DNA from 2 places in the Salinicoccus sp. ID82-1 genome. Region 1 is predicted to be linked to the other one. Evidence: riboswitches for the same ligand, from Rfam matches in the RefSeq annotation. Region 1 holds a riboswitch; the other holds the start of a gene.
The links. Region 1 has a riboswitch for lysine ahead of J4760_RS03715 (aspartate kinase). Riboswitches for the same ligand answer to the same signal wherever they lie in the genome.

Region 1 (7,234 bases):
TTCGGCTGCGGCATATGTTCATGCGTCGGGTCGTTCCAGTGGCCCTCTACAAAATGTCTGGCCTGTTCGGCATTTATTTTGCCATGCTCGTTTGCAATTTCCAGAACCTTATGCCCCGTCGATTCGATGGCACCTGTTTCATGACCTGAAATATGGCCACTGTCAGGCGCAATGACCCCCTGATGAGGTCTGAGCATGGATGCAATGATGGTCATATTGGCCTGTGTGCCACCGACCATGAAGTGGACATCGACGTCACTGTCGCAAAGCTCGCGGATATACGCCTTGGCAGTGTCCGTGTGATGATCCGTACCATAGCCCGGCAGCTGTTCATTATTGGTTTCCGACAGACGCTTCAGAATCGATTCATGTGCGCCTTCTATGTAGTCACTGTCAAATCTGATCATCTAAACCCTCTTTTCCTGATTCTTTTCATATTCATTCCAAGGATACCCCAATTGATGATGCCTGCTCAATATAAATGACCCTCCAGCAATAACTGGAGGGTCATCAGCAATATCTATTGGTTTTTCGCTACTGTCTCCATGCTCGTCTGTTCGACTTTGCCTTCTTTCATCAGGCGGCCGAGCGCACGTTTGAACGAAGCTTTCGACATGTTGAATGCTTCTCTGATATCTTCAGGAGAGCTTTTATCGGTCAGCGGCATGCTGCCGCCATTTTTCGTAATGTAGTCCATCAGCTTTTCACTGTCGGCATCCATCTTTTTGTATGCCTGCTGGATGAAGGAACCATTGATTTCGCCTTTTTCATTGATGCCGATGACTCTGAATTTCTTCAGCTCACCAAGGCGCGGCTCTGCTTCGCGCTCACTCTCATGTACAAAAACCTTGTGTCCGTCACCGGTCAGCATGAATGTGCCTACTCTGAGCAGACGGTACGGACGGCCTTCGAGCCATTTATTCTTCATTTCTTTGAATTTCTCCTGATCGATCGGTGTGAAGCGTTCTGCCGCCTCATTTTCACTGATGAGCCTGCCGTAGAGCTGGTTATCATGCTCTGCCCTCAAAGTGAGATACAGCTCGTCGCCCTCTTTCGGCCAGACGTCTTTGACTTTCGGAAGATCGATCCAGGGTATGAGAATATCTCTCGGTGCGCCGACATTGACGTATGCGCCGTCCCTGTTCACTTCCGTGACAGTGGCATAGCCGTACTGGCCTACGGATGCTGTCGGTACGATGGGTGCTGCAAAGAGTTCCCCGGTTCTGTTCGGGTAGATGAATGCACTGACCTCATCGCCGATGTCAAATTCGTTTTCGGATGCAGAAGCGTTCATTCTGATATACTGTGCATCTTCTGTCTTCAGATGATATGTCGATCCTTCCTTCTTGATGACTTCCAAAAATTGTACTGTTCCTGATATGGGTTCCATATAATTTCTCCTTAGCTATTGTAGATGTGCGCAATGACGTCCGTCATATCCTGATTGATGGTGAGGTCTGCTGCACGATCGAATGGTGTTTCATCCTTATTGATGATGACGAAATGATTGCCGTTGAAATAGTTGATGAGGAACGCCGCCGGATTTACGACAAGTGATGTGCCCATAACGATAAGTGTGTCGGCACGTTCAAGCTTGTCCATGGCCGAGCGGATTACCGATTCGTCCAGCATTTCTTCATATAGTACGATGTCCGGTCTTACCACACCCCCGCAATCGCATTGCGTCATATCCTGTTCGATGATCGTCTGCTTGGCAAACTGCCTGTGGCAGACGGTGCAATGGAAGTGGTTGATCGTTCCGTGAAGCTCATCCACATTGCGGCTGCCTGCTTCTGTGTGCAGACCATCTATATTCTGGGTGATGACGCCGAGTGAGCGGCCATTCTTTTCTTCAGCTGCAATGAAGTCATGCACGATGTTCGGTGCTTTATCGAGATACATCAGCCGTTTCCGGTAGAACCGGACGAAGCTTTCGGGTTCATTTACAAGATGCGACCGGCTCAGCAGATATTCGGGCGAATGGCCCTGCCTGCTGATCTCGTCAAACAACCCTCCCATGCTTCTGAAGTCGGGAATCCCACTTGCGACAGACACTCCTGCACCAGTGAAAAATACACTGCGTCGGCTGCTCCTGATGATGTCCGAAAATCGGCTTGATTCATGTTCCATCGGTCACTGACCTCCTAGAATTATATTTCAATGGTACCATAAATGTGGTATCATCGCTTAAGAATATACTAAAGGAGAGTGCCTATGCTACAGGTTACAGATATCAGTCTGAGGTTTGGCGACCGCAAACTGTTTGAAGATGTAAATATAAAGTTCACACCCGGAAACTGCTATGGTCTGATCGGGGCGAATGGTGCCGGCAAATCGACGTTTCTTAAAATACTTTCAGGAGAACTGGAAGCACAGACAGGTCATGTGAGCATGGGGAAAGACGAGAGACTGGCCGTGCTGAAGCAGAACCAGTTCGGATATGAAGATCAGCGCGTACTCGATGTTGTCATGATGGGTCATGCGAAGCTATGGGATATCATGAATGAAAAGAATGAAATATATATGAAACCGGACTTCTCCGATGAGGACGGCATGCGTGCTGCCGAACTGGAAGGCGAATATGGTGAGATGGGTGGCTGGACTGCTGAAGCGGACGCTGAAAGCCTCCTCCATGGTCTCGGAATCGGTTCAGATCTGATTGACAGGAACATGTCCGAGCTTGAAAACAATCAGAAAGTGAAAGTCCTGCTGGCACAGAGCCTGTTCGGCAACCCGGACGTCCTGCTGCTCGATGAGCCGACCAACGGTCTCGATATCGAAGCGATACAGTGGCTCGAAGAGTTTCTCATGAACTTCGACAACACTGTCATCGTCGTCTCCCACGACCGGCACTTCCTGAACAACGTCTGTACGCATATCGCGGACCTCGACTTCGGCAAGATCCAGGTCTATGTCGGCAACTATGACTTCTGGTACCAGTCCAGCCAGCTCGCCTTGCAGATGGCACAGGAACAGAACAAGAAAAAGGAAGAGAAGATCAAGGAACTGAAGGATTTCGTGGCACGCTTCAGTGCGAATGCATCCAAATCCAAACAGGCGACAAGCCGTAAGAAGACCCTTGAGAAGATTGAACTTGATGATATCAAACCGTCTTCAAGAAAATATCCATTCGTCCACTTCACGCCTGAGCGCGAAATCGGCAACGATCTGCTTCAGGTCAAGAACCTTTCCCACACGGTCGACGGACAGAAGGTTCTGGATAATGTGAATTTCACACTGGATCCATATGACAAGACAGTACTGATCAGCTACTCGGAAATTGCCCGCACTACCCTGCTGCGCATTCTTGCTGGTGAGATCACACCGGATGAAGGAGAAGTCAAATGGGGCGTGACGACAAGCCATAGTTTCCTGCCAAAAGACAACTCGGAGTATTTCGAAGGTGTCAACCTCAATCTGGTCGACTGGCTGCGCCAGTATGCCCCACCTGAAGAACAGACCGAGACATTCCTGAGAGGGTTCCTCGGCCGCATGCTCTTCAGCGGTGAAGAAGCGAAGAAAAAGGCGAATGTGCTGTCCGGTGGAGAGAAAGTGCGTGCCATGCTGTCGAAAATGATGCTGTCGAAATCCAATGTACTCATTCTGGATGAGCCGACCAACCACCTGGATCTGGAAAGCATTACTTCCGTCAACGATGGATTGAAGAAATTCAAAGGATCCATCATCTTTGCATCCCATGACTTCGAATTCATCAATACCATTGCAAACAAGGTGCTCGAACTCGAGAAGACAGGTGCAATGGTCAAGGAATCGACGTATGAAGAGTACTTGAAAGATAAAGGACTCATCAAGTCGTAATTGTGTTGCAATTGTCTATTTTTAAAAAAGTGGTTTACATGCATCCGTTATGTATGTATAATGACATTTATAAAATTTAATAATCAGTTGGATGAGGCGCATCAATCATGAGTAGCCACTTATCAAAGCCTGCGAGCTTTAAGTGTGTAAAAGGGTGAGATGCCGAAATAGCTGGCCGTTGCAGCGGTCTGCTATTGGATCTTGAGGTTAAGAGCTACAGATCTGTCATTATTTTAAAAAATAATGGAGTGCATCGCTTGTGTATAAATATAACAAGTCCGGCATTCCGGGCTTGTTTTTTTTGTTTAAGTAAGTACTTCCCCTTTCAGGAGGTCGTATGGAAACAAGTGTATTGAAATTTGGTGGAACATCCGTCGGTGATTTCGACAAGATAAGAGATATTGCCGGGGAACTGCAGTTGCGGGTCTCCCGCGGTGAAAAACTGGTTGTGGTTGTCAGTGCAATGGGTGGCACGACAGACGAACTGCTGCGAAATGCAAGCAGCCTCTCCCACGCTCCGAAAGAGGACCACGTCGCCCTGCTGCTGACGACTGGTGAACAGCAGACCATCTCCTATCTGTCGATTGTGCTTGAGGATCTCGGCGTCAGGACAAAGGCCATGACGGGTTACCAGGCCGGCATACGGACATTCGGCGGTCATATGAAAAGCAGAATTGCAGATATAGATCAGGATCGGCTGAAAGCGGTACTAAAGACACATGATATCATCGTCATTGCAGGGTTTCAGGGCATCAACGATGATCTGGAGGTCACAACACTCGGCCGGGGCGGCTCCGACACGACTGCAGTAGCCATTGCGGCACGCTGCAGTATGCCATGTGAAATCTATACGGATGTGGATGGCGTATATGCTACAGACCCGAGAGTCTACAGCGAGGCTCATAGAATATACGAGATCACATATGATGAAATGATGGAGATGAGTGCACTCGGTGCGGGAGTGCTTGAAACAAGATGCATAGAAATTGCGAAAAATCATGCCATCCCACTCTACCTGGGACGGACATTATCCGAAGAGAAAGGAACATGGATCATGCAGGATACACAAGTACTTGAAAAGAAAGCGGTCACCGGAGCTGCACTTGATGATGATATCATCCATGTCACACTCTATGAACCCCAGCGGGAGTCGACGTTGATATTCGATCTTTTCGAGAAATTCGAACAGCACGATGTCAACATCGATATGATTTCGCAGGTTGTCAACAGCGAAGGGTTCCAGCTGTCCTTTACAGTCAAGGGCACAGATTCACACCGGCTGGAGCAGATATTTGAAGCGGTCGGCCATATGCACCCGGAAATGGTGCTCGATGCAAGAACCGGCCGCTCGAAGGTGTCCATAATCGGTTCCGGCATGCGGGATATGACAGGCGTGGCATCGAAGGCATTCATGGCCCTGCAGACATCAGGCATTCCGTTCTACCAGACGACGACTTCGGAGATCAGTATCTCCTATGTCGTAGACAGTGAAAATGACAGGCAGGCAGTCGAAGTACTGGCAAGTGCATTCGGATTATAAAACTAGGAGGAAATTGATATGGTCAAAGTAGCAATAGTTGGAGCGACAGGTGTTGTCGGAAACAAGATGATCGAGATGTTCGAGCAGTATGAGATAGAGGCGGATGAGCTTGTACTCTTCTCTTCCCCACGTTCTGCAGGTAAGGAAATTGAAGTGCTTGGCCGGACACTTACAGTCAGGGAACTGAATGAGGAATCGGCGAAGGAGCCTTTCGACTACGTCGTCATGAGTGCCGGCGGCGGAACAAGCAAGGAGTTTGCACCGATTTTTGAAGAGAACGGCGCCATCGTCATAGACAACTCCAGCCAATGGCGGATGCATGAGGATATCGACCTGATCGTGCCGGAAATCAATACACCGAAACTTGAACGCGGCATCATCGCAAATCCCAACTGCTCGACCATACAGTCCGTCGTTGCCCTCCAGCCGCTGAAAGAAAAATACGGACTGAAAAGAGTGCACTACACGACCTACCAGGCGGTATCCGGTTCCGGTTCAGGCGGTCTGAGAGACCTTGAAGCGGGAGCAAAAGGAGAAGCACCGACGACCTATCCCCACCCGATCTATGATAATGTACTGCCCCACATCGATGTCTTCATGGCAGACGGCTATACGAAAGAAGAAATCAAGATGATGGATGAAACGAAGAAGATACTCGACCAGCCCGACCTGCGGGTGACAGCAACCTGTGTCAGAGTACCGGTATCGAACAGCCACAGCGTACACATCAACGTCACTCTGGATCAGGAGGCAACGGTTGAGGAAGTACGGGAAGCATTCAGGGATATCCCCTACATCAAACTGCTGGATGATCCGGCGAACAATGTCTATCCGACACCACTTGAAAGCACAGGGGAACAGGAAGTATCCGTCGGCCGCATACGCAGGGATGATTCGCTTGAGAACACATTCCATATATGGTGCACAGCAGACAACCTGCTGAAAGGTGCAGCGCAGAACACGGTACAGATATTAAAAATGATGATGGAAACGGAGAGGGTTCAGAATGGATGACATTTTGATTTTTGAAGGCATCGGTGTAGCCATGACCACACCATTTACAGATGATGCGGTGGATTATGCAGCATTCAGAACGCACATCGAATACCTGATTGAAAACAATGCTCAGGCGCTGATCATCAATGGTACAACAGGAGAATCCCCTACTCTGGACGGGGAAGAGATGCGTGGCCTGCTGAAAACGGCAGTGGAGACAGTTGCAGGCCGTGTACCTGTCATTGCAGGAACCGGCACCAATTCGACACGGACAACCATTACACATTCGCAGTATGCTGCCGAGGTCGGTGCGGACGGTCTGATGCTGATCACCCCATACTACAATAAAAGCAGCCAGCGTGGCCTGTATGAGCATTTTGTAAAGGCAGCAGAAAGTACAGATCTTCCGGTTATCCTGTATAACGTACCTGGACGTACAGGCATGACGATAGAACCTGGAACCGTTGAGAAGCTGAGCCGTCATGAAAACATCGTCGGATTGAAAGATGCTGTAGGCGATCTGGAATATACAAAGGAAGTACTTGAACTGACAAAAGGTCAGAATTTCACCCTATACAGCGGAAACGATGACAATATGCACGACTTCTGCCGATTGGGCGGCAAAGGATTGATTTCCGTAGTCGGCAACATCATCCCTGGTGAACTGCAGGGTGTCTATGACAGCATCAAAGCAGGAAATAGTGATGCTGCGGAACAGTTCAGCAGACTGATGCCGATGATTGAAGCGGTACAGGTGGATGTCAATCCGATCCCCGTAAAAGCGATGACGAGTGCACTCGGTTTCGGCAAATATGAACTGAGACTGCCCCTTGTGCCACTTGAAGCGGAAATGCATGATAAAGTGGTCGAGACACTGAG
Region 2 (7,234 bases), on a different contig from region 1:
AACTGCATTTTCTGGTTGAACAGCTTCGGATAGGCGAGATACCCGACCATGACTGAGGACATGGCTGCGGTGGTGAGTATCAGAAACAGGATCAGAAGCTGATACATGACGGCTTCCATCGGAGCGGCACCCCCGATGATCAGTCCGCTCATCATGCCGGGAAGCTGGACGAGGCCCATCGTCTTCTGTGCTTCGATGGTCGGTATCATGCTGGTCTGTATGGCGGACTTCAGACTTTTATCGATGGCCACTTTCGGCTGTCCGCCCATGGAAAGGATGAGTTCGATGGTCTCATCGCTGCGGTCGACTTCATCCTTGAATCTGTTCAGGAAGAGGAGGGAGAGGACCATGCAGTTGCCGATGATCATCCCGCTGATCGGTATGACTTCCTCCGGAACGAACGGAATGATGCCGAACCCGAGCATGATGCCCATCGTCACGACTTCCACAACGACGAGGGTGAAGACGATCATCCAAGTGATGCCCGGGATACCATCCCCTTTTTTTATGATATTCTGCGTAGCTGCAGCAATCATCAGCAGGATCATCAGTATGATGTAGACCGGATTGTCGCTCTCGAAAACGAAGGTCAGAATGTAGCCGATGATCAGCAGCTGTATGATCGACCGGACGGTCGCGATGATGATATCCTTCTCAAGGCCGAGTTTCAGTACAAGTGCCAGTCCGAGCGGGATTGCGATGAATATGAGTGACAGGGCGAGCTGGGCGTATGTCAAAGTGCTTCCCCCTCGAGAAAATTTTTGATGAGTGGATTATCGGATTCATCGATGAACGCGGCATTCCCGTATTCGATGAGTTCCCCGGCTGCCAGGAACCACATGTCATCACTGACGCGCCGAGCCTGATCAAGATCATGCGTAATCCAGATGACAGTGACATTGTATTCGCGCTGCAGTCTGACGATGAGGCGTTCGACCTCCTTGACCATGCGGTAGTCGAGGCTTGCGGTGATTTCATCGAGCAGCAGAACTTCAGGGCGGTTGACCAGCGTGCGGGCGATCGACACACGGCTCTTCTCACCGCCGGACAGTGACTTGATGTTCTGGTCGAGTGGAATGCCGTCGAGGTCGACACGTCTGAGCAGTTCGACCGCACGGTCCTGCTCCAGCCTCTCATTGAATATGGCTTTTGGCAGATTGAGGTTGTCATATACTGTTCCGCCGATCATCGGTGCACTCTGGAAGGCCATGCCGATGCGTTTTCTCAGTTCGACCATGTCCATATCCTGAATATTTTCACCTCTGAAAAATATATTGCCGGAGTCAGGCGACAGCAGCCCATTGATATGCTTCAGGCACGTCGTCTTACCCGCACCACTCGGGCCGACAAAAGTTGTAATTCTGGCTTCGTTGAAGTGTCCGCTGATATTATGGAGGATGTTCCGATGGCTTACATTTTCAAATTCGATTATACTCATATTGAAGTGTGCTCCTTAAAAGTTGTGTTACAATAAAGCAAGGTGATTTCTATGATTTATATTGGATTGACGGGCTGGGGGGATCATCATGACCTCTACACAGACCTTTCAAATAAAAAAGACAAACTGGCTACATACGCCGGATATTTCCCGATTGTCGAGCTGGATTCCACCTACTATGCCATCCAGCGTACTTCAACGATCGAAAAATGGTGTAATGAAACGCCGGATAAATTCAGATTTGTCGTCAAAGCCCACCAGTACATGACCGGCCATAGCGACTATCGCGACCATTATGATTCCATCAAGGATGTTTTCAGTGCGTATCGTGATATGCTGCGTCCCATGGACAAGGCAGGCAAACTCGGCTTCGTCCTTCTTCAGTTCCCGCCGTGGTTCGACTGCAATCACAAAAACATTCGCTATGTGAAATACGCAACAGAGCAGCTGCAGCCATACAAGGTTGCGGTCGAATTCAGAAACCAGACATGGTTCGAGGAACAGTACAGGGAAGAGACACTGTCTTTTCTCGACAATAATAATATCATCCACAGCATCTGCGATGAACCGCAGGCCGGCATCGGAAGCATTCCTTTCGTCAACCGGGTGACCAATCGGACGGCTTTCATCCGGCTCCATGGGCGCAACGTGCACGGGTGGACACAAAAGGACCGCACCAGCGAGGAATGGCGCAACGTAAGGTACCTATATGATTATAACAGACAGGAATTGGAATGGCTGAAAAGACAGGTCGAAATTCTGAAGCATAAGACAAAGGATATCTATATTGTTTTCAACAACAATTCCGGCGGCCATGCTGCAGGCAACGCCCAGGACTTCATGACGCTGATGGGGATACGCTATGATGGACTGTCGCCGAAACAGCTTAAATTATTCTAGGGAATCAAGACAAAGGGGAAATTCCGAAGGGAAACTACAGCCAGGATTTTCTGGTTTTCTAAAGGAGCAATACGAATGGAATACATCATCCTCATACTGATCGGGCTTTTCGCATCGGCTCTCGGTGCCCTGGTCGGCATCGGAGGCGGGGTCATCATTGTGCCGCTGCTCATATTCTTCGGTATCAATGCAGGGATACTGGAGCGCATCACCCCCCAGAGTGCCGTCGGCACTTCCAGTCTCGTTTTGATTGTCATCGGCCTGTCTGCAATGATCTCCTATGGACGGAGCAACCAGGTCGATATGAAAAATGGCTTGCGGTTTCTCATCGGAATCATGCCCGGCGCCTTTGTCGGATCCTACGCGAGCCAGTTCTTCACCATCGACAGCTTCAACCTTTACTTCGGTATATTTCTTATTTTTCTAAGCACACTGCTTATCATCAGGGACAGGATCAAACCGATTTCCATCTTCCAGAATGAACGCTATATGGAGCCGCATGTCGACAACATGGGGGACGTTCACCACTATGGTTTTCCCGCTTGGATCGCCATCCTCTCAACATTCATCGTCGGCTTCTTCACAGGTCTTTTCGGCATCGGTGGCGGGGCGCTGATGACACCGCTCATGCTGCTCGTATTCCGCATGCCGGCGTCAATCGCCATCGGAACGAGCATGATGATGGTCTTCTTTTCCGGCACAGCAGCTGCCGTCGGACATGTCCTGCAGGGCAATGTGGATTTCTGGTATGCTCTGTTCATCGTTCCGGCTGCATTCTTCGGTGCCAAGATCGGTGTCTCGATCAACCGGCGCTTCAATTCCGATACGATGGTTGTCGTGCTGCGTACGGTTCTGCTGCTCCTTGGCGTATACATGATTCTACAGACCATCATATAGAGGTGATTCGATGGAAGTGAAACTATTTCATACAAATGACATTCATAGTCATCTATACAACTACTTGAAAATAAAAGATTTTCTGCACAACAAAAAACGTCAGCATAAGCATAATATGGTGTATGTCGACCTTGGAGATCACGTCGATCGATCGCATCCCTATACCGAAGCGACGCTCGGCAAAGGCAATATCGATATTCTGAATGATGCCGGATGCGAAGTGGCGACCATCGGCAATAACGAAGGCATCACACTGCAGAAGGAGGATCTCAAATCCCTGTACGACAATGCGGATTTCGACGTCATCTGCGCCAACCTGCGTGAGGTCGGCAGTGAGTCTCCATACTTCAGACCGTACGTCATCAAGGAGATCAATGGCATCAAGTTCGGCTTCATCGCTGCCACCGTCGAGTTCACCCCATTCTATAAGGCACTCGGATGGGAAGTATCGGAGAGCTTCGACTGGATCCTCGAGGCGATTCGTGAAATCAATACTGAAGTCGACTGCATTGTCATGATGAGCCATCTTGGCAGATATGACGACGAGTCCCTTGCGATGATGTTCCCGGAAATCGATGTCATACTGAGCTCCCATACACATCACTACTTCGAAGAAGGCGAGTGGATCGGCGATACGCTGCTCGCCGCTGCCGGACGCTACGGTGACTACGTGGGTGAAGTGACACTCGAATTTGACGAGAAGACGCTTGTCGGCAAGCGTGCACGTCTCTATGATACGGATCTGCTTACGAGCAGCGATGACCACTACTATGAGATGGGGCGTGATATGCTCTCCACTGTGATCAAGGATTCGGCGGCGCCGATCGAGCGCAGGCTCTATTCGACGAGCAGTTTCATCACATCACTCGCCCGTATGGTCCGCCTGTTTACGGACAGCGATGCCAGCCTGATCCATACAGGTCTCATCGTAAAACCGTTTGAAGGTGGCATGCTGACGGACTATGATCTGCACAAGGTCCTGCCCCATGCGATCAATACAGTGCAGATCGAGCTGACAGGACGGGAGCTGAAGGAGATATTCAGCCAGGCCTCAAAGCACGAATTCAAGGATGAGATCATACGGGGCCTCGGTTTCAGAGGTGACATATTCGGCTGCTTCGTCGCCGAGAATATCGGCTACGTCCAGTCCGAACGTGAATACTACATCAACGGCGAAGTGATCGAGGACCGCAGGCACTATACACTCGGCACTCTGGACATGTATACATTCGGCAGGATCTTCCCGCAGTTCCGATACTCGAGAAAAGTATACAAGATGCCTGAATTCCTGAGGGATATCGTCAAGATCTACAGCTCGGAACTGTAGTTGAAAAACAGACAATATATGATATAATATTCTATAACAATTGAAGAACGAAAAGTAGAGGTCGCAACGGCTAGGAGTACGTGAGGGAGCAGGCATGCTTTGAACTCATGGAAAGGAGCAGTTGCCGAAGGATGCGCCCGGCGGGGTGATGTTCTGGGGTCAGGTCGAACAGGTCTGGCACTGTCATTGCGATGATGCGCTACAACCTGGTGAGAGACGTCACGGTGGCTGATTCTGTAATGCTGCTGTGACGTCTTTTTTGTAGTCCAAATAAACTTCAGGAGGATATATATGGAAAGTATACTCAACTGGGAGTACATCTCCCTCATCCCGCCATTACTGACACTGGTTCTCGTCGTATTGACCCGCAAGGTGGGCATCAGCCTTGGTGTCGGCATCATCACTTCGGCGTTTGTCGTTGCCGGTGCAGGCATCGTTGAAACACTCCGGATAATCTGGAACAGCTTTGCCATGATTTTTGTCGATGGCGGCACCATCAACACGTGGAACGCCTTCATCCTCATCTTTCTCAGTCTGCTCGGCATCATGACGGCTTTCATCAACATGTCGGGTGGCGCAAAGGCGTTCACTGCATGGGCCCTGACAAAAGTGAAGTCCCGCAGGGGAGCGAACTTCGCAACAGCACTGCTCGGCATCATCGTATTCATCGATGATTATTTCAGTGCACTGATCGTCGGCCAGGTGGCAAAACCGCTTACCGATAAATACAACGTTTCAAGAGCAAAGCTCGCCTATCTGATCGATACGACGGCTTCACCAGTTTCCGTCATCGCACCCATATCAAGCTGGGGTGCCGGCATCATGGGACTTGTGGCACCGCTGCTTACAGCAGCCGGTCTTGTTGCCATTTCGCCATTCCAGGCGTTCGTCTACATGATTCCGATGAATTTCTATGTACTGACCGCCATCGCCATGATGTTCATCGTCATCGCTACCCGGTTCGATATCGGTCCGATGCGCAAGCATGAGACGCTGGCGCTCAATGAAGGCCGCGTCGTGGAGAATCCACGTGAAGTGCCCGGAGAAACGGATGAAGCGCTTCCCGTCCATCAGGATGGCTCGGCAAAAGCGCTGATCATTCCGATTCTCGGTCTGGCACTGACTGTCATTGTGGCGATGTTCATTACAGGTGCAATGACCGGCGGTTCTGTGGATATCTTCAGCATTTTCGAAAATACACTCGTAACACATTCGCTTGTCATCGGTGGTGTTGTCGGCCTGGTGCTCAGCCTGTTCTACTTCTTCAAGGATACGCGTCACAACAGCGACTTCGGCAAGAGTGAAATCTGGCTTGGCGTGAAGACCGGATTCATGGCGATGTTCCCGGCCATCCTCGTACTGACACTGGCATGGATGATCGGTGACCTGATCGGTCAGCTCGGTACAGGAGAACTGCTCGGTGCCATGGTCGAACAATCCAGCCTCCCGACAGGCGTCCTGCTTGCGGTTGTCTTCGCAGTGGCCTGTCTGATGGCATTGGCGACGGGTACGAGCTGGGGATCTTTCGGCATTCTGATCCCGATCACCGGTGAGATCATGATTTCACTCGGTGCAACGGACCTGCTGCTGCCAAGTATCGCAGCAGTACTGGCCGGAGCGGTATTCGGCGACCACTGCTCACCAATATCCGACTCCACGATCCTGTCCTCGACAGGTGCCGGGTGCAACCATATCGTCCACGTCATGACCCAGCTGCCGTACGCGGTCCTGTCTGCACTGATTGCGCTTGTCGGCTATCTGGTCCTCGGACTGACCTCAAGCCTGCTGCTATCGCTTGGTGCCCTGCTCGTGCTGATCATACTTGTTTTCGTTGTGGCAAAAGTCGTCTACACGCCGATTGCCAGAAGGAATACTCAATCATAATACTGATCATGGAACCTCCACTTTCGAGTGGAGGTTTTTCTATCATCCAACAATTTCAACAATTTCAATTTTTCCTACTTTATCTGTATAATTATGATAATATGAGTATGACATCTACATAAATAAGGGAGGCATTGCAACATGGCCACAAAAAATGAAGAAATTCTAAGAAAACCCGACTGGCTGAAGATCAAACTGAACACGAATAAGAACTATACCGGACTGAAGAAGATGATGCGGGAGAAGAACCTGCATACCGTATGTGAAGAAGCGAAATGTCCAAATATCCATGAGTGCTGGGGAGAGCGCCGCACTGCGACATTCATGATTCTTGGTGCGGTATGTACGCGTGCATGCAGGTTCTGCGCCGTGAAGACGGGCCTGCCGAACGAACTTGACTGGGATGAACCGAATCGTGTGGCGGAATCCGTCGAGCTGATGAATCTCAAGCACGTTGTCATTACTGCAGTGGCAAGGGATGACCTGAAGGATGGTGGGTCGGCTGTCTATGCAGAGACTGTCAGAAAAGTACGGGAGAAGAATCCGTTTACGACCATCGAAGTATTGCCATCCGATATGGGTGGCGAGTATGATAGTCTGAAGACGCTGATGGATGCCAAACCGGATATACTGAATCATAACATCGAGACGGTCGAGCGTCTGACGCCAAGAGTGCGTGCCAAGGCGAAGTATCACAGGACACTTGAGTTCCTGCAGCGTTCCAAGGAGATGTATCCTGAAATACCGACAAAATCGAGCCTGATGGTCGGTCTTGGGGAGACGGTGGA

Region 2: another riboswitch for lysine. It lies ahead of J4760_RS08745 (Na+/H+ antiporter NhaC family protein); the one in region 1 lies ahead of J4760_RS03715 (aspartate kinase).

What each region holds. Positions count from the first base shown of each region.
Region 1 is NZ_JAGFLY010000001.1:708,365-715,598, reverse strand. Features, by position in the region: gene J4760_RS03735 (threonine aldolase family protein) at 1-407, opposite strand, end outside; gene J4760_RS03730 (CvfB family protein) at 521-1,390, opposite strand; gene J4760_RS03725 (NAD-dependent protein deacylase) at 1,402-2,130, opposite strand; gene J4760_RS03720 (ABC-F family ATP-binding cassette domain-containing protein) at 2,215-3,819, shown strand; lysine riboswitch at 3,903-4,081, shown strand; gene J4760_RS03715 (aspartate kinase) at 4,157-5,359, shown strand; gene J4760_RS03710 (aspartate-semialdehyde dehydrogenase) at 5,378-6,373, shown strand; gene dapA (4-hydroxy-tetrahydrodipicolinate synthase) at 6,366-7,234, shown strand, end outside.
Region 2 is NZ_JAGFLY010000003.1:192,268-199,501, reverse strand. Features, by position in the region: gene J4760_RS08770 (ABC transporter permease) at 1-737, opposite strand, end outside; gene J4760_RS08765 (ABC transporter ATP-binding protein) at 734-1,438, opposite strand; gene J4760_RS08760 (DUF72 domain-containing protein) at 1,490-2,338, shown strand; gene J4760_RS08755 (sulfite exporter TauE/SafE family protein) at 2,414-3,235, shown strand; gene J4760_RS08750 (bifunctional metallophosphatase/5'-nucleotidase) at 3,246-4,562, shown strand; lysine riboswitch at 4,610-4,772, shown strand; gene J4760_RS08745 (Na+/H+ antiporter NhaC family protein) at 4,854-6,446, shown strand; gene lipA (lipoyl synthase) at 6,588-7,234, shown strand, end outside.